2 regions of the Glaciibacter kafniensis genome follow, and region 1 is predicted to be linked to the other one. Evidence: predicted binding sites of a transcription regulator. Region 1 holds the regulator's gene; the other holds the start of a gene.
The links. Region 1 encodes HspR, which represses chaperone genes until heat shock. Its sites were predicted from a motif close to AAGTTGAGTCNNNNNGACTCAACTT; they were not measured.

Region 1 (9,429 bases):
GGGCAACCCTGCGGAAGAGCCGTTCGACCAGTCGTCAGCTGAGGAGGCGCCCACCGGCGCCACCTCGGCTGCGGCCGACGCTGAGGGAATCGAGGAAGACGAGCTGACCGTTCAGGACATCCTGGATGCCGCAGATCTCGAAGCCACCGATCCGTCGGATGAGCACCTCGCCGATCTCAAGCGCGTGACGGCCGAATACGCCAACTACCGCAAGCGCACCGAGGCGAACCGTGAGATTGAGCGCGAGCGCCTCACCGGCGGAGTCATCGCCATCCTGCTGCCGGTGCTGGACGACCTCGACCGTGCTGAGAAGCACGGCGACCTGGTTGCCGAAACGCCGTTCGCGACGATTGCCGCCAAGCTGCGCGCATCCGTCGAGAAGCTCGGCCTGACGCCGTTCGGCACCGTCGGTGAGCCGTTCGACCCCACGCTGCACGAGGCTGTTTTCCAGCAGCCGAGTGCCGACGTCGAGGTCGAAACCGTCGCCGATGTGGTCGAGACCGGCTACAACCTGGGCTCGACGCTGCTGCGCGCGGCCAAGGTCGTGGTTCAGGTACCGAGCGATGGCTAGCCAGGACTGGTTCGACAAGGACTTCTACAAGATCCTCGGTGTGGGTAAAGACGTCACACCGGCCGAGCTCAAGAAGGCCTATCGCAAGCTGGCGCGCAAGTATCACCCCGATTCCAATCAGGGCGATGCGGCTTCTGAAGCGAAGTTCAAGGAGATCAGCGAGGCCCACTCGGTGCTCGCTGACCCTGAGCAGCGCAAAGAGTATGACGCAATCCGTGCCATGGGTGGTGGAGCTCGCTTCACCGCCCCCGGTACGGGTGGCGGCCAACAGGGCGGTTTCGACGACGTCTTCGGCGGCATGTTCGGCGGGGGTGCCGGTCAGCAGAACTACCAATACCAGCAGGGCGGCAACTACGACGACATTCTCGGCGGACTGTTCGGCGGACGACAGGGGGGTGGCCGATTCGGCACCTCATCTGGCGGCTACCGCGGCGCCGGCGGGCCGACTCGGGGGCGCGACGTTGTCGCGTCGACGACCATCGACTTCGTCACGGCGACCCACGGCGATCAGATCACCCTGCAGACGCAGGAGGGTCGACCGATCAAGGTCAAGATCCCGGCCGGTGTGGCCGACGGTCAGAAGATCAAGCTGCGTGGCAAGGGTCAGCCGAGTCCGGATGGCGGTGAAGCCGGCGACATCGTTCTCACGGTGTCGGTGCGCAAGCACCCCGTCTTCGAACGCGACGGCCTGAACTTGCGCGTCACGGTTCCGATCACCTTCGTGGAAGCCACGCTCGGAGCGACGATCGAAGTCCCCACCCTCGGTGGGCCTCCGGTCAAGCTGCGGGTGGCACCAGGCACCCCGAGCGGCCGCATTCTGCGCGTCAAGGGTCGCGGTGTCGAAACGGCCAAGGGCACCGGCGATCTTCTCGCCGAGGTTCAGGTTGCCGTGCCGTCACACCTCTCGAAAGAGGCGGAGGAGGCCATCGAGGCGCTCGCCGCCGCCCTGCCAGACGAGAATCCTCGTGAAGAGCTTCTCGCCAAGGCACGGGGATAGTAGGAATCGCAATGGATGAGTTCAGCCGAGTCTTCGTGATCTCCACTGCCGCAGAGTTGGCGGGGATGCACCCGCAGACCCTGCGGCAGTACGACCGCTTAGGTTTGGTCAGTCCCGGGCGCACCCCGGGCAAGTCGCGCCGCTACTCGATGCGCGATGTGGCCAAACTGCGGGAGATCGCGGAACTCGGTGCTGAAGGCGTCAGCCTGGAAGGCATCCGTCGCATTCTCGAACTCGAAGATCGCGTGCGCGGGCTCGAATCACGCCTGCGCGAGCTGGAATCGGCTCTGGCCGATGAGCTGCTCAGCCGGCCGGGCCGCCGCGTGTTCGCGGCGGGCGCGGCCGGCGACGTCATCTCGATGAAGGCGGGCACGCGGATGCGCCGCTCGAATCAGATCGTCGTCTGGCGGCCGCTCGACCGCGGGTAGCCGCGATCGCGACTAGTCGCGGCACGCCTCGATGATCTTCGTCGTGGCGAGTTCTGGGTTGCTGAACATCGTTTCGTGCGAGCCTTCCATCTGAACCAGCCGGTGCAGGCCGAGACGAGAAGAGAATCGTGGATGCCAGGCGAATTCACCGTGGGGCATGGCGGTGTCGCCGGTGGCGTTGAGATAACTCACTTTGAGGGCGCCTGCGCCAATCAATTCGTAAAACCGGGTGAGGTCGAGCTTCGTCTCGAGCATGCTCATCGGCTCTGCTGAGAGCTGGTCGTAAGACGAGCGAGCGAGCTCCTCGGTGGCATCCTGAATGAATGCCTCACGCCAGAGTGGGAACGGCAACATGAATGTTCCATCAACCTGGGTCGCGTTCATTAGCTCGCGATAGAGGGCAGGGGATTCATCGTTGATGGAGTTGCCGTTCTCGAGCACGAACGCATTCCAGAAGACGAGACGCCGGATTCGTTCCGGAACCTGCTCTGCGACTTTGGAGATGATCGTGCCGCCGAAACTGTGCCCGAGGAGGAGGAAATCGGTGACATCGTTCTCAACGATGTAGTCGACGATTGAGCTCACCCCCTCGGCATGCGTCACATCTTTGGGGGCGTTTTTCCCATGTCCGGCCACTGTTGGAGTATGGACGGTATGCCCGGCTTTCCGCAGGCGGCCGGCGATCGGTTCCCAGAGATCGCCGTCGTGCCAGGCGCCGTGGATCAGGACGAAAGTGTAGCTATCGGTCATTACTCTCCAATTTCAGTTGGGCTAGGGCGAGTATTCACGGCGACTCAGCCTGAACACGAGTTGAACCCTACTGCTTGTCCTCATCGGCCCGATGCCCGCCCACGGCGACCGGCTCAACCGCCGGCATCCGTTTCTGACGTTTTGTTGCAGTTTCGGATGCGGGTGGCCGAGTGGGCGCGCACGATGGGGAGATGACCAGGCAGATCCGATTCAACGCGTTCGACATGAACTGTGTCGCCCACCAGTCCTCCGGGCTGTGGCGCCACCCGAAGGACCAGTCGGCGCGGTACACCGACCTGCGCTACTGGACCGAGCTCGCGAAACTGCTGGAGCGTGGCCGCTTCGACGGCATCTTCATCGCCGATGTGCTCGGCACCTACGACGTCTACGGCGGCAGCAACGAGGCGGCAATCCGCCACGGCGCCCAGGTTCCTGTCTCCGACCCGCTGCTTCTCGTCTCAGCCATGGCGCTCGTGACCGAGCATCTCGGCTTCGGCGTCACCGCGGGAACCGCGTATGAGCATCCGTACCCCTTTGCCCGACGGATGTCGACGCTCGACCACCTGACCAACGGTCGCGTCGGCTGGAACGTCGTCACCGGCTATCTGCCCTCCGCCGCCCGCAACATGGGCAACGACGACCAGCTTGAACACGACGAGCGTTACGCCCACGCCGACGAGTACCTCGAGGTGCTCTACAAGCTGTGGGAGGGCTCGTGGGAAGACGACGCGGTCGAGCGCAACCGCGAAACGGGCGTCTTCACCGACCCGACGAAGGTGCATGAGATCGGCCATGTCGGCAAGCACTTCACGGTGCCGGGCATCCACCTCTCCGAGCCGTCGCCGCAGCGCTCTCCCGTGATCTACCAGGCCGGCGCGTCGCCGCGCGGGATCGGCTTCGCCGCCGAGAACGCAGAGGCGATCTTCGTCGGCGCCTCGACGAAGGCCGGGCTGAAGTCGACGGTCACCAAGATTCGGGATGCCCTCGAGGCGGCGGGGCGCGATCGGTATTCCGCGCGCATCTACACGCTGCTCACGATCATCACCGATGAGACGCCAGAGAAGGCGCAGGCGAAGTACCAGGACTTCCTGAGCTACGCGAGCGAAGAGGGCGCCCTTGTCTTCATGTCGGGGTGGATGGGCATCGATCTCTCCACCTACGACCTCGATGAGCCGATCGGCAACGTCAAGAGCAACGCCATCCAGTCGGCGGTCGCGAATTTTCAGCAGGCGGCCGAAGACGGCAGCCAGTGGACCGTGCGCGACATCGCTCGGCACGGCGCCATCGGTGGGCTCGGCCCGTTCATCGTCGGCTCCGGCGTCGAAATCGCCGATCAGCTGCAGGAATGGGTCGACGAGACCGACGTCGACGGCTTCAACCTCGCCTACGCGATCACGCCGGGCACCTTCGAGGATGTCGTCGAATTCGTCATCCCCGAGCTGCAGCGCCGCGGAGCCTATCCGACCGAATACATCGAGGGCACCCTGCGTCAGAAGCTGCATGGTCGGGGCGACCGCTTGCCGGCCGAGCACCGGGGTGCGAGCTACCGGGTGACCCCGACGCCGTCCGTCGCCGACTGACTTTCGTTCGTTTCCAGTGCGCGAGTGCGGGCAAACGGTCGCTCTGAGCGGCCCTTTGCCCGCACTCGCGGTCATTCGTGGGTGTGCAGCTTTCGCGCGTGCGCTCAAATCGTCGCCGGGGCACGCGCGACCCGACGATTCAAGCGCACCCACGGCTGTCGACCCGCCGTGTGGGTTCGCGCGTGCGCTCAAACTGTCGCCAGGGCAGAGGCGAGCCGACGATTTGAGCGCACGCGCGGGGCCGGCTGACGCACGCGCGGGGCCGGCTGACGCACGCGCGGGGCCGGCTGACGCACGCGTGCGGCTGACCGGCGCACGCGCGGGGCAGGCGAGCGGATGCGCGAGGTAGCGTTAACGGAGTGACTTCTGAATTCTCGTTCGACCTTCTGCGCCGCTGGCCCGACGTCGAGGCCGACAATCTGTTCGCCGTCGACGCGAGCGACCGGCTGATCCTCGCTGAGGCGGCCGACGACCTCGCCACCGCCGCGGCCACCTCCCCGAGCGACGCCCCCGGCACCGTCGTTGTGCTCGAAGACCACTACGGCGCGCTCACCCTCGGTGCCGCAACGCAGGCTGGGCTTGCCGACATCCGGGTGCATCAGGATGCCCTCTCCGGCGAACTCGCTCTCGCCGCGAACGCCGCGGAGGCGGGCTTGACCGGCGTCTATCGTTCGCTCGACCTCGGCGCCGAGCTTCTGCAGGGCGCCCGCGTCGTGCTGATGCAGTTGCCCCGCGGCCTGTCAGCGCTCGACGAGCTCGCTGCGGCCATCGCTCGCTATGCCGACCCATCGGTGCGCGTCTACGCGGGCGGGCGCGTCAAGCACATGACCCCGGCCATGAATGAGGTGATGCGCCGGCACTTCGGCGAGGTGACGGCCTCGCTGGCCGCCCAGAAGTCCCGAGTGCTCACTGCGTCGAAGCCGCTGGCGGCGGGTGGCACGGGTGACACGGGCAGCACGGGTGACACGGGTGACACAGGCAGCACGGGCGAAAGCACAGCCGACGCAGCCGCGTCAGAGTGGCCGCACCGCATGGTGCACGCCGACCTCGGCCTGACCGTCTGCGCGCACGGCGCCGCATTCGCCGGCACCACGATCGACATCGGCACCCGCTACCTGCTCGAGTTCATCGACCGCATGAAGCCGGACGCCCAGGCGGCCATCGACCTCGGATGCGGCACCGGCGTGCTGGCCAGTGCGCTCGCGCGTGCCCGCCCGGCCGTGCACGTGACGGCCAGCGACCAGTCGGCTGCTGCCGTCGCATCCGCTCGCGCCACCGCCGAGGCCAACGGTGTGTCCGACCGGATCACCGTGGTGCGGGATGACGCGCTGCAGAGCCAACCGGATGCCTCGGCCGAGCTGATCGTGTTGAACCCGCCTTTTCACATCGGGGCGTCGGTGCACGCCGGAATCGCACTGAAACTGTTCGAGGACGCAGCCCGTGTGCTGAAGCCCGGCGGCGAACTCTGGACCGTCTGGAACACCCATCTCGGCTACCGCTCCGCGCTGAACCGCATCGTCGGGCCGACCCACCAGGTCGGCCGCAACACGAAGTTCACGGTCACGGTCTCCACGCGAGGCTAACTAGCTTCGGTTCACTGCCCGCGCGTTCGCGATGGCCCACACGATGCACAGCACAATCACCTGCGCGGCCGCGAGGAGAACGAGTTGACCGAGAAGCGTCGCGAGAACAAACTCGACGACCGAGAGGATCAATGCGGCGGCCCCGACGGCCGCAAACCCCTGCTTGGCCAGGAGACGATCTCGTTCGTCGCGGTACTCGATGGCATTGATGCGGGTGATGTCGCGAGAGTCGGGGCGGCGCGCGTAGACGGCGCCGGCAAGCCCGAACAATGCGAGCATAAGCAGCATGACGGTGCCGCCCCAATTCTTCGTCAGGGCCGAGACGGCGGCTCCGGCGAGAAGCGTCCCGACAAGGACGACGTTTGTTATTGAGAGAGGCAGTCGGCTAGTGATCTTCAACGTGAAACATCTCCTCAAGTGTTGACCCGAAGAATCGGGCCAGGCGAACGGCGAGGGTCAGGGAGGGGTCGTACCGCCCGGTCTCGATGGCATTGATGGTCAAGCAAGCTTGTCATCGCGTGGTACCCGCAAAGCGGCCCGTGAGGTGCCAACTTCTGCTAGTCCGCGGCGGTCGCAACTAGCAGAAGTTGGCACCTCACGGGGGAGGCAGGCGCGCTCAGCGCTCCAGCGCCCGAATTGCGAGCCACGCCGCCGTGCGATCGTCGGGGTCTGACATCGACAGGCCGGTGAGCTCCTCGATGCGCTGGATGCGACTCGCCAGCGTCTGGCGATGGATGCCGAGCTGCGTGGCGGTGACACCCCACGAGCCGTGCTCGGCCAGGTAGACCCGCAGGGTGCGGGTGAGGTCACCGTGCCGTCCGCCGTCGTCGCGCAAGCCGTTGAGAGCATCGGCGATCTGCGCCGTCGAGTCGTCGTCGAGACGATCGAGCACGTAGTGTACGGTCGGCAGCGCACGGTAGCGGGCGACCGGCCGACCGTCGGTCACGGCCACATCGTGCGCTTGCCGCGCCTCCGATGCGCTGCGACCCAGGGCATCGATGCCCGCACTCGAGCCGATGCCACAGCGCAGCGGAACCTGCACCTCGCTCGCGTAACTCTCCACCAGGGCGGCGATCGACGCCACGTGGTCGTCACGCACAAAGCCGAGCACCCTGCCGTTCAGCGTCGTCATCACATGCACCCAGCCCAGCTCGTCGAACCAGCGCGTCACCAGGCGTTCCAGGTCGACGGCCTTTGACCGCGAGCTGAGCACAAACGCGGTCAGCGAGGTCTCGTGAACACCCCACCGCTGCAGCAGGGAGGCCGCGGCAGCGGGAGTACCAGAGAGCAGAGTCGTGATCATCACCTCACGGCCGAGCCGCTCGGTGACGGTGTGGTCGTGCGTGCGCAGGATGAGGTCGAGCAGCGCCGCCGCCTGCGAGGCCAGATCGCGGTTGCGGCTCATCGACCGCTCGTGCGACGCGATCACCAGATAGGCGGTCAGGTCTTCATTCGGTCCGACGGGGTGCACCTGCAGGCCGGGGTGGCGCACCCGCACCGGTCGGCGAAATGCCACCGCCGTCGCATCCTGCACATGCAGCGCACCGGCGCCGGCACTGGCGATCGGATGCCCCTGGCCGTCGAGCAGCACGGCCCAGCCGTCGATGCGCAGCGCGAGTTCTGCGATCACCGCGCTCACCCCGCCGCGCCGGGCGACCTGGGTGAGCACCTTCGTTCCGCTCGTCACGAGGCGATCCTCCGCCGCCTGGTCGGTAGCCAGGAGCGCGACGAGGGTCGGATGCAGCACCCGGGCGTCGGCTCCGGAACAGAGGATCGCCGTCGCCCGCGACGCCTCGATCAGCTCGCGCAGCTCCCGGGAATCCTCGGTGGTGACCAGAACCGCCTTGCGAACGGCTTCGCGGCGGGGGTCGGCCGGATCGAGCAGCGCACGAAGCTCGACCGGAGTCGCGACGACCAGGCTCGCGAAATTCGGGTGGGCATGCACGGTGAAATCTTGGGCCGGCACCGCCGAATCGACCGGCGCGCCGCCGCTGACCGAGCTGCCGATCAGCGTGCCGGCAAGCACCCGGGCAACTGAAGAAACGTCACGAGCCATAGAAGCCATTGTACGAAATGTTGAAGAAGCACGAATTGCTCACACTTTTTCGCAGTGAATGCGGCGAGATTCGCTCCTACCATCGGCGTATCCCGCTTTTCAATCCCAGGAGGATTTCATGAAGGCCGTTGTCTTCCGCTCGCCCGGTGCGCCCCTTGAGTACATCGACGTCGAACTCGCCGCCCCGAAGGCCGGAGAGGTGCGCGTCAAGATCGCCGCCGCCGGCGTCTGCCACTCCGATCTGCACGTCAAGCGCGGCGAGTGGGATGCCCCGGCTCCGCTCGTGATGGGTCACGAGGGTTCCGGCGTCGTGGTCGAACTCGGCGAGGGCGTCACCTCGCTGGCAGTCGGGGACCACGTCGTGCTCTCCTGGGTTCCGCCGTGTGGCGAATGTCGCTACTGCCGTTCCGGTCACGAGGCCCGCTGCCAGAAGGTGGCCACCGTCGTTGCCCCGCTCGGAGTGCTCTTCGACGGCACCTCCCGCCTGTCGATCGACGGCGACCCGATTCACCACTACCTCGGCGTCTCGTCGTTCGCCGAAGAGGTTGTCGTTCCGGCCTCCGGCGCCGTCAAGGTGCGCGACGATGCTCCGCTTGACGTGGTCGCCCTCGTTGGCTGCGCCGTCGCGACCGGTGTCGGCGCTGTGCTCAACACCGCGGCCGTCGAGCCAGGCTCGACCGTCGTGGTGATCGGCTGCGGCGGTGTCGGCCTCAACGTCGTGCAGGGCGCCAAGCTCGCCGGTGCCGAGCGCATCGTCGCCATCGACGTGAACGCCGACAAGACCGCTCTTGCCGCGCAATTCGGCGCGACCGACAGCATCGACGCCTCGCAGACGGATGCCGTCGCCGCACTCTACGAACTCATCCCGGATGGCGTCGACTACGCGTTCGACGCGATCGGGCGCACCTCCACCACCGAGCAGGCCATTCAGATGCTCGGCCTCGGCGGCGCGGCAGTGATCGTGGGCCTCCCTCCGACCGGAGCCCGCGCCTCGTTCGAGCCGCTCGTTCTGGCCGAAGCCGACCAGCGCATCCTCGGTTCCAACTACGGCAGTGTGCGCCCCTCGATCGACATTCCAGCGCTCGTCGACCGCTACATGGACGGCCAGCTCAAGCTCGACCCGCTCGTTTCCGGGCGTCGCCCCCTCGCGGAGGCCGCCGAGGCCTTCGAAGACCTCGAGTTCGGCGGCGCGCTGCGCACCCTGCTCATCCCCTAAGCCGCGGGCGTTCCCCGACGCATCCGCATCCGCTCACGCGCTTCCCCGCGCGTCAGTCTTTCCCACCCCTTCACGACTCACAGGAGAGTTCGTCAATGTCTACAACCACTCGAACAGCGACCAAGCAGGCCGATCAGCCACCCACCGACGCCGGATTGCGCCGCGGCGTGATGAGCGGTCCTGAGCTCGCTGCTCAGGCCATCGCCAACATCGCACCCACCGCGGTCGTCGCCTTCACCGCAGCAGCC
Region 2 (9,429 bases), on a different contig from region 1:
CCCGCTGCGCCTGAAGCTCGGCTTGAGACTCAGGTTCAGATTCCGGTCGCGACTCAGCCATCGCTGGTGCACCCCTCCGCAATGCCGATCATCCAGTCGACGCCACCGGCCGCCCCTGTCGCGGAATCGGCGGTCCGTCCAGCGGCGGAGCAGATCTTCCACCCGGCCGCCCCTCCGGTCGCTCAGCCCATCACGGCGCCGATTGCTCAGCCGGTCGCTCAGCCAACCATCGCTCAGCCAACTGTCGCTCAGCCGGTCGCTCAGTCAACCATCGCTCAGCCAACTGTCGCTCAGTCAACCGTCGCGGCCGCTCCCGAGCAGCCGCGAGATGCCAACGCGGCCGAAGCATCCGTGTCGACCGTGGGCGACCAGCTTCCGGCAGACACCGGCCGCATCATGACGCGGCCCGGCCTGCCGGTGACCCAGCACGAGATTCCTGAACAGCTCACTCTCGCCGAAAAACTGGGCCTGCGAGCTCCGGGCGAGAAGCCTGACCAATCAGGGGAACAGATTGTAGGACCCACCCGATGAGACTCGGACTTGTTCTTTCCGAGGCGTCCAGCGGCCTGCGCCGCAATGTCTCGATGGTCATCTCGGTGGTGCTGGTCACCTTCATTTCACTGACTTTTGTCGGTGCGGCGATTCTCATTCAGATGCAGATCGGCCAGATGAAGAACTACTGGTACGACAAGGCCCAGGTCGGCATCTACATGTGCACCTCGTTTTCGACGGGGGAGACCTGTGTCGGCGGTGAGGCGAACGCCGAGCAGCTCGCTGCGGTCGAAGAGCAGCTCAAGGGTCCGACGCTCTCACCGTTCATCGAGAAGTATTTCTTCGAGGATCACGATGAGGCGTTCAAGAACTTTCAGAAGCAGTTCGCCGGCAATCCCGTCGCCGACTACGCGACTCCCGACCAGCTGAACCAGACGTTCTGGGTCAACCTCAAAGACCCGTCGAAGTCTGACGTGCTCAGTGAGAGCTTGTCGGGGATGCCCGGGGTTGAGAACGTACAAGACCAGCGCAAGTATCTCGACCAGATCTTCTCGGTGTTGAACGTCGCCAGCTACACAGCGATCGGCATCGCTTCACTGATGCTCGTGGCCGCGGTGCTCCTGATCGCGACGACGATCAGGTTGTCGGCGTTCTCCCGTCGCAAGGAGCTCGGCATCATGCGGCTCGTCGGGGCGTCGAACAGGTTCATCCAAACTCCCTTTATTTTGGAGGGCGTCTTTGCCGCGCTCCTCGGCTCGATTCTGGCGGGCGGGGCGATCGTCGCTCTCGTGCACTGGTTCGTGCAGGGGTATCTGAGCAAGCGCCTCCTCGGGTTTGCACTTGTCGGAATCGACGATGCGCTGTTGGTCGTGCCGATACTTCTGGTGCTCGGCGCGGTACTTGCTGCTGTGTCGGCGAACTTCGCGATCTCGCGCTATCTGAAGGTCTAACGAGCTCAACGAAGAACGGCCAGGCGATATCCGCCTGGCCGTTCTGCGTTTTGAGCTGTATCTGTGGTGCGATTCGTGCCTACGCGGTCTGGTGTGCGAGTGCGCGAGCCTTGAGGGTCGCGAACTCTTCTGCGGTGATTGTTCCCGCATCGAGCAGCGCTTTGGCCTTGGCGATTTCGTCGGCGGCGCTCGCTCCGGCAACTGTCTTGATGTAGCTCTCGGTCTGCTGCTGCACCTGTTGAGCAGCGCGGGCTTGGCGTTCGGCCATGCCCTGGCCCCTGGCAATCAGGTAGATGAGAACCGTCAGGAACGGCAGGAAGATCAAGAAAATGATCCACAATGCTTTCCACCAGCCGTTGAGCTTGTGGTCACGGAACAGGTCGCCGATGACAGCGAAGAGAGCGAATAGATAGGCGATGAACGCGAAGCTCCAGAAAAAGAGCCAAATGATATTCCACACATCACTCCAAAAACTCATGACTGCCTCCCTCGTCGTAGAGCACCATGCCCCGTGGCTATGAACCTAGCGGGTCGGCTCCGCTTTCGTACAGAGCCCCGGTTTTTCGTGACGCAGGGTTTCCGAACGTTGAGACGGTGATCAGGCGGAGTTTTTCTCGCGTTCAGTCGGGCGAGGGCGAATCTCCGAACTCGATCGACCGATAGACTGATGGGCTCTGTGGCGCTCGGCCACACGGCATCATTGCGATACATGGCATCACCCAGACATTCAAGGAGTACCTCGTGCCCAGGGAAAAAGGCGAAAAGGTCGTCGCGACCAATCGCAAAGCCCGCCACGATTATCACATCGAAGACACCTACGAGGCCGGAATGGTCTTGAGCGGTACCGAAGTGAAGTCGCTGCGTGCCGGACGGGCGTCCCTGGTCGATGGCTACGCCTTCATCGAAGGCGGCGAGGCCTGGCTCGACGCCGTGCACATTCCCGAGTACTCGGCCGGTACCTGGACGAACCACCCGCCGCGTCGCAAGCGCAAGCTGCTGCTGCACAAGCAAGAGATCGTCAAGATCAGTCACAAGACCAAGGAGGGTGGCTATACCCTCATTCCGTTGAAGATCTACTTCTCCGACGGTCGCGCCAAGGTTGAGATTGCCGTGGCGAAGGGTAAGAAGGAGTACGACAAGCGTCAGACGCTGCGTGAGCGTCAAGACAAGCGTGAATCGGATCGCGCGATGTCGGCTCGAAAGAATCTCGGCGACTAGGTACCGATTCGCCGAGTGGCCGATTCACCGATTGAAGATGGGGTGGGCATGGACAGCACGGTTCGCATTGCGGTTGACGGAACGTTCAACCTGCGGGAGCCGGCTGGCTACCCGGCCGCTCACGGTGTGACACGCAGCGGGGTGCTGTACCGATCCGACGGGCTGAAGGGTCTGACCGATCGCGGACGCGCCGAGCTGGCCGAGCTCGGCGTGCACACCATCATCGATCTGCGTGACGATTTCGAACGCGAGGTGCAACCCGACGCGATTGACGATCTCGAGATCGAGACGGTGCACATCCCGGTGTATGAGGGAAGCGCTGCAGCAAATAGTGGGCCGGGAATCACCCTGCCGTCGATGTACGAAAGCATTGTGGTTGAGCACGGCGAGGTTGTCGTGAGAGCGCTGCGCCTCATCGCTTCGCCGGATGCTGGACCGGTGCTCGTGCACTGCACCGCGGGCAAGGACCGCACCGGCATTGTGATCGCGTTGGCCCTGCGGGCGGTCGGCGTGGCCCCGGATGTCGTCATCGCCGACTACGCGAGGTCCGAGTCGAATCTGGCGGGGGAATGGCTCGAAGCGATGGTCGCTTTGACGTCGCGTTTCGGAATTGCTGACACACCAGAGCTTCGCGGCATCATGGGATCGACGCCGGCCGAGGTGATGGCCGAACTCCTGCGGCTCATTGATGAGCGGTACGGATCCGTCACCGACTATCTGCTCTCACAGGGCTTCACCGCTGACGACGTGCGGCTGCTCGAGACGAAGCTTGTGCGCAGGGCATAGATCCTCGCGCGCGAGTGTTGTAGAGTAGGAGGCTGCGGAGCGAGAGGTTTCGGCCTCGTGTTCTGCATTTGGAAATTCAACAGTGTGTGACAACAACCCACTTCAGGGCCGGATCTCGAATCTCGGCGCGAGGTGTGCATGGGGATGATCGGTTTCGACACTGCCTGCGCAATTATGAGAAGCGGGTCGAGGATGCAGGGTTATCTCGTAAACGATCTCTGCAAAACAATAAGTGCCAATTCAAAGCGCACTGACTTCGCCCTCGCTGCCTAAGCGAGCGCACTAAAGAAGTCCGTCAGACCGGGAATGCTCTCTACCCGGACCCTGGCGCAATTTAGAGAGATTGCTTCTACATTGAGCCGCGGGGTGTAGAGGGACTCAAACGAAGGCTGGGCTTGTCGGATTAGGTGCCAGTGGCAAATTCCGGAGCCGAGTAGAACGATTTCACTGGATACACCCGTAGAAGGCATATGACCACAGCAGTGGACCGGGGTTCAATTCCCCGCATCTCCACCATCGGTTGCTGTCACACACTCTTGATCGAGCGAGGCCACCCTTCGGGGTGGCCTCGTCTTGTTTAGCTGAGACGCTACGACGGCCATTCTGAGATTCGCCCTTCTGCGGCGATGGTGGGTGGGCATAATGGCCGCATGAGCAGCGATCAGCGACGTCTTTCCTTGTCCGACCTCAACCTCGATGAGCTGTCATTGGCATTCACGAATTGGGAGGGCGGTCTCTTCGACCCGGTCACCGGTGACGTGTATATCATCGGCGGTGGCGAGGTCTTGGGTCTCGAGAACCCCGACATTGACCCTGATGCAGAGGGCTGGATCAGAATTGACGGCGACGAGTCTTGGACCGGATACCGCGATATGGAGGATTTCACTGCGGCGGTGAACGATCCAGTTGCGCGTGAGCGTCTTGAACGGTCGCTGGACGGTCGGGGTGCCTTCCTGCGGTTCAAGAATCAGATCGCGGAGATATCCGAGGCGCTCCGCCGGAGTTGGTTCGCATACTCAGACGCAGTGGTAGAGATCCGTGTGATCGACTGGCTGGTTCAGATTGATCTCATCAGTGAAGCGGAAGCGGAAGCGGACGCTGCGAAGGAGCAACGCGTGCGGGGGCGCAGCAGGCACTTGACGTGGCTGCTCGGTGGAGACCAGTAGTGGCCAGCGACTTCCTGAACGCGCCAGAATAGATTCATGGCCGAGAAAATCGCACCGCTCCCTCTCTCTCGTATCAATCTCGATGCACTCGCCGACGTTCGTTCTAACAGCGACGGAGGGTTCTACGACCCGACCGATGGGCAGAGCTACCTCGGTGACGGTGGTGAGGCGATGGGCCCAGACGGAGACAACGTCGATCCTGACGAGATGGGGTGGCATCAGACTGGTCCCGTTGAGTCGCGGGACTCGTACCGCGACATGGAGACGTTTGCCCAAGCAGTCACCGACCCTCGAACGTCAGATCGCCTGCTGGTCGCGTTGGACGGCAAGGGCGCGTTCCGTCGTTTCCTCAACGTGATGTACGACGCACCGGAGGAATTGGGCCGGCTGCAGAGTCGCTACTACGGCGTCAAGACCAAGCAGCACGCTCTCGAGTGGCTCATCGACGAGGAGTTCGTGGTCGAAGAGGAAGGGCGAGCGGCGTTGATTGCGATGACCGCACTCGCGACACACATTCTTGAGCTGGTCGCTTCGTGGAAGCCGACCGACGACTGAGCATTCTGGTGGTCGAGCGCATCCGTTGATCGAGCGTGTCGAGATCAGGTGACCGCGCCTGGCGACGCAGGTTAGAACGGTGGTGGTGTGTCGGTGTTGGGGAGGGCGACCGGTCCGATGTGGTGTTCGGGTTGGGTCGTGTAGGTGTGTCCGGTGGGGGAGGTCCAGATGATGGTGCCGGCGTCGCCGTGGATGTAGGACCAGCCGATTTCGTGTTTATCGCGATGGTCCTTGGGACACAGGCTCGCGAGGTTGGTCAGGTTGGTTTCGCCGCGCTGGCCGTTTTCCCAAAACGGGATGCTGTGATCGATGTCGCAGTCCGCGGCGGCCCGGGTGCAGCCCGCCGACCGGCAGGTTCCGTCGCGGAGCCGGAGCACGGCGCGGAGGTCTGCGGGTGGTTTGTAGCGTTTGCGGCCGACGGAGAGCCATGCCCCGGTTTCGGGATCGGTGAGCACCCGCAGCCAACTGGGCGCGGTGCCGGCGAGCTCTTTGGCGGTGTCGAGGTCGATCGGCCCGTAGCCTTCGAGCACGGCCGGTTCGTCGCTCCGCCCGAGCAGTGTCAGCGCCGGGACCAGGATCACTACATCCGGTTTGATGCCCCGGCGACGCCGGGTCCGGCCAGAGTTGTTCTTTGCGCCGGTCGTCGACCCGTTTCTCGCGCCGTTTCTTGACCCATTCGTAGACCGGTTCGTTGACCGGCCCCTCGGTCCGGTGCTATCAATGTCGTCGGGTTCGTCGGGTTCGTCGGGTTCGTCGCGGTCGAGGATCAGATCGACGAGCACATCGGCTTTCAATTGGGTGAGGGTGCGCGGTTCGTCGGAGCGTTGCAGCCCCATCGCAGTGCCGGTCAGCCGGGTGCAGATCGCCTGTGCCTGGGTCGCGGGCAGGAACGCGCTCAGATACGCCATTCCGTCGGGAGCCGGGTCGAAGAATACGGCCCGATCGGCGACACTTTTCTGATGCCGCACGGTGATCGAGGCCGGGTCCAGCCGCTCGCGGGCCTTGCGGGCCTTCTGGGTGAACTTCGACACGATCAGGTCCCCGGCGCCGGGCAGCACCGCCCGCTCTAGTTCGGCTTTGTCCTCCGGACTGAGGCCGAAGGTCTGGTCGGCGAGGGCGACGGCATGCCGGTAGCTGATCTGCCCGGCCTGCAACGCGGCGAACGTGTCGGGCAGGGTATGGATCAGGGCTTTGCCGACCTCGATCTTCGTTTCCATCGTGCGCTCCGGCAGGTCGAATGCAGCAGCCAATTCAGAGACGAGCACCCGCCGGTTCGCCCACCGCTGCCGCAGGTTCGATTCGGTCTCCGGGAGGATGGTCAGTCGCTCGCTGAGCAGCCGGGTCCGGTCGATCTCGAGCACGGTCTCCGCGGCAACCACCGCCTCCCGATGATGCGATTGGGCGGCCCGGTCGAGCTGTTCACCGAAACGTTCCAACAACGGGTTCATACTGAAAGTCTGCCAGGCACCACTGACACTCGACTTTTCGGAAAGGCCTGCTGACCGGGGGTTGTGGATAACTTCGAGGCAGGGTTCCTGTGGAGGACGGAGTGGGGGTGCTGGGCGGGTGTGGAGGCTGGCGAGCGGGGTGTCGACGGGCTCGACCAACGAGGTGGTCGGGTGTGGAGGCCGGCTCGCGGGGTCGACAGGCTCGACCACCGGCTTACCCTCCGCGCGTGCGCTTGAATCGTCGCCTACGCGGTCGCGACGCGACGATTTGAGCGCACGCACGGAGCTGGCGGCCGGATAGGAGAAAGGGAGCTCGAGACGCGGCCGACTCCGTCGGCGGGCGCTCCGCAATCAGCGAGGCGGGCGCATCCGTCGCGATGTGCGCGGCAAGCACATCGGGCGCAGACGGGACCGAAATCAGGAGTGGATTGCGTGTCGCGGATGCGGCGGCTCGGGAATCCGCGGGCAAGCCAGGGCCGACATACCTCCACTCCTGAACGCGGTCCCACCGCGGAGAGGGCGTGGGTTGAGTCCGGAGAACTGGTCGCGGGATTTCGAGACGCGGCCGACTCCGTCGGGCGCTCCGCAATCAGCGAGGCGGGCGCATCCGTCGCGATGTGCGCGGCAAGCACATCGGGCGCGGACGGGACCGAAATCAGGAGTGGAGTGCGTGTCGCGGATGCGGCGGCCCGGGAATCCGGAAGCGGGCCAGGGCCGACACACCTCCACTCCTGATTTCGGTACCCAGCTAGAGAACGATGGGCGGGTTTCGAAGCCTGAACGCGGCACCCGGCGCACCAGCGCGAAAGAGAACGGATGTCGGCTCTGCGGGAATGAAATGGGCACGGCGACGTTAACTTGAGTCGAAGGCACTCAAGTTTCTAGGAGGACAGATGCCCACATTCTTCGGCGCAGATGGTTCCGGCAGCGGTTCGTTCGACGAATTCCTTGCTCGCTACCTGCAGAGCCAACGCGCAGCCCAGCCTGTGCGACCCATTGATCTCACCCGTATGCTCAGCCGGCGCACTCACGAACTGCTCGCGCAGGCCGCGGAGTTCGCCGTCAGCCACGGGCACTCTCACGTTGACGCCCTGCACATTCTGCGGGTCATGGTGGCGCAGGCCCCCGCCGTCGAGGCGATCAGCAACGCCGGACTTGACCCCCAGGCGATCGCGAAAGCGGTGGAGCAGCGACTCCCCGAATCTTCATCCGAACGCGGCACCACTCCGCCGGCATTCACTCCGTCGGCCCAGCGCGCCCTGCTCGACGCCTACCAAGTGGCACGCTCATTCGGCTCAACTTACGTCGACCCCGAACACCTGTTCTTCGCGTTCATGGTGAACCAGGATGCCCCCACCGGCCAGGTGCTCGCGGCCGCCGGTGTCACCCCTGCCGCGTTGCAGGCCGGCGCCGTGAACGCCGCGCAGGCGGAAGCGACGAACGCTGCCAACCCGGCTGCGGCATCCACTGACTCGGAGACCCCCATGCTCGACCTCTACGGAACCGACCTCACCGAGCGTGCCCGCGCGGGCAAGCTCGACCCGGTGATCGGACGTGCCGATGAGATCGAACAGACGATCGAGATCCTCTCGCGGCGCACCAAGAACAATCCGGTGCTGATCGGCGAACCCGGCGTCGGAAAGACGGCCATCGTCGACGGGCTCGCGCAGGCGATCGTCGACGGACAGGTTCCTGAGCAGCTGCGCGACAAGCGTGTGATCTCGCTCGACCTGCCCGCCATGCTCGCCGGAACCCGCTACCGCGGCGATTTCGAAGAACGGCTCACCAAGACGATGGATGAGATCAGCGCACGCTCCGGCGAACTGATCGTTTTCATCGACGAACTGCACACCGTGGTCGGCGCCGGTGCGGCCGGCGACGGCGGCATGGACGCCGGAAACATTCTGAAGCCACGCCTGGCGCGCGGTGAACTGCACCTCATCGGTGCCACCACCCTCAAGGAGTACCGCAAGGTCGAGAAGGATGCCGCACTGGAGCGTCGTTTTCAGCCGGTGACGGTGGGCGAGCCCGGCATCGAGGATGCCGTGCAGATTCTCGACGGGTTGAAAGACCGCTACGAGGAGCACCACAACGTCACGTACACCGACGCCGCGATTCGCACCGCGGTTGAGATGTCGGCCCGTTACATTACCGACCGGTTTCTGCCCGACAAGGCCATCGACCTCATCGACCAGGCCGGTGCCCGGATGCGTCTGAAGGTCGGCTCCGTCGTCGACGTGAGTGCATTGCGCGAGCAGGTCGCCTCGCTCGAGGCCGCGAAGTCCGCCGCGGTCACGGCCGAACAGTACGAGGAGGCATCGCGGTTGCGCGATGAGATCGACGCCGTCGAAGCGCAGATTTCATCGGCCGGCACCGCGCCGGGTAGTAAGGATGCTGGCGCCGCAGTTATCGACGAAGCCGAGATCGCCGAGATCATCGCGCGAGCGACGGGCATCCCGGCCAGTCGGGTCACCGCGACCGACCGTGACCGTCTCGGACGCCTTGAAGAGGACCTGCACCGGCGACTCGTCGGCCAGGATGACGCGGTGACGGTGATTGCCAAGGCCGTGCGGCGCAACCGCACCGGCATGGGCGATTCCGGCCGACCGGTCGGAAGCTTTCTGTTTCTCGGCCCGACCGGTGTCGGAAAGACCGAGCTGGCGAAGGCTTTGGCCGAGTCGCTCTTCGGCGACGAGAAGGCCATGCTGCGCTTCGACATGAGCGAGTTCAGCGAACGGCACACTGCCAGTCGGCTCGTCGGGGCCCCTCCCGGCTACGTCGGCTACGACGAGGCCGGTCAGCTCACCGAACGGG

Region 2: ABD791_RS06710 (ATP-dependent Clp protease ATP-binding subunit) is a predicted target of HspR. The motif match lies at 7,471-7,495, and genes of this name have one in related genera.

The regions. Positions count from the first base shown of each region.
Region 1 is NZ_BAABCN010000004.1:120,925-130,353, reverse strand. It holds gene ABD791_RS09860 (nucleotide exchange factor GrpE) at 1-571, shown strand, start outside; gene ABD791_RS09855 (DnaJ C-terminal domain-containing protein) at 564-1,568, shown strand; gene ABD791_RS09850 (heat shock protein transcriptional repressor HspR) at 1,580-1,996, shown strand; gene ABD791_RS09845 (alpha/beta fold hydrolase) at 2,009-2,746, opposite strand; gene ABD791_RS09840 (LLM class flavin-dependent oxidoreductase) at 2,938-4,326, shown strand; gene ABD791_RS09835 (class I SAM-dependent methyltransferase) at 4,686-5,909, shown strand; gene ABD791_RS09830 (hypothetical protein) at 5,910-6,308, opposite strand; gene ABD791_RS09825 (helix-turn-helix transcriptional regulator) at 6,295-6,411, opposite strand; gene ABD791_RS09820 (PucR family transcriptional regulator) at 6,526-7,965, opposite strand; gene ABD791_RS09815 (alcohol dehydrogenase catalytic domain-containing protein) at 8,084-9,181, shown strand; gene ABD791_RS09810 (APC family permease) at 9,277-9,429, shown strand, end outside.
Region 2 is NZ_BAABCN010000002.1:1,325,301-1,334,729, reverse strand. It holds gene ftsE (cell division ATP-binding protein FtsE) at 1-531, shown strand, start outside; gene ftsX (permease-like cell division protein FtsX) at 528-1,442, shown strand; gene ABD791_RS06745 (SHOCT domain-containing protein) at 1,522-1,920, opposite strand; gene smpB (SsrA-binding protein SmpB) at 2,184-2,660, shown strand; gene ABD791_RS06735 (tyrosine-protein phosphatase) at 2,709-3,446, shown strand; RNA gene ssrA (transfer-messenger RNA) at 3,587-3,962, shown strand; gene ABD791_RS06725 (UPF0158 family protein) at 4,097-4,612, shown strand; gene ABD791_RS06720 (UPF0158 family protein) at 4,649-5,167, shown strand; gene ABD791_RS06715 (HNH endonuclease signature motif containing protein) at 5,239-6,615, opposite strand; gene ABD791_RS06710 (ATP-dependent Clp protease ATP-binding subunit) at 7,509-9,429, shown strand, end outside.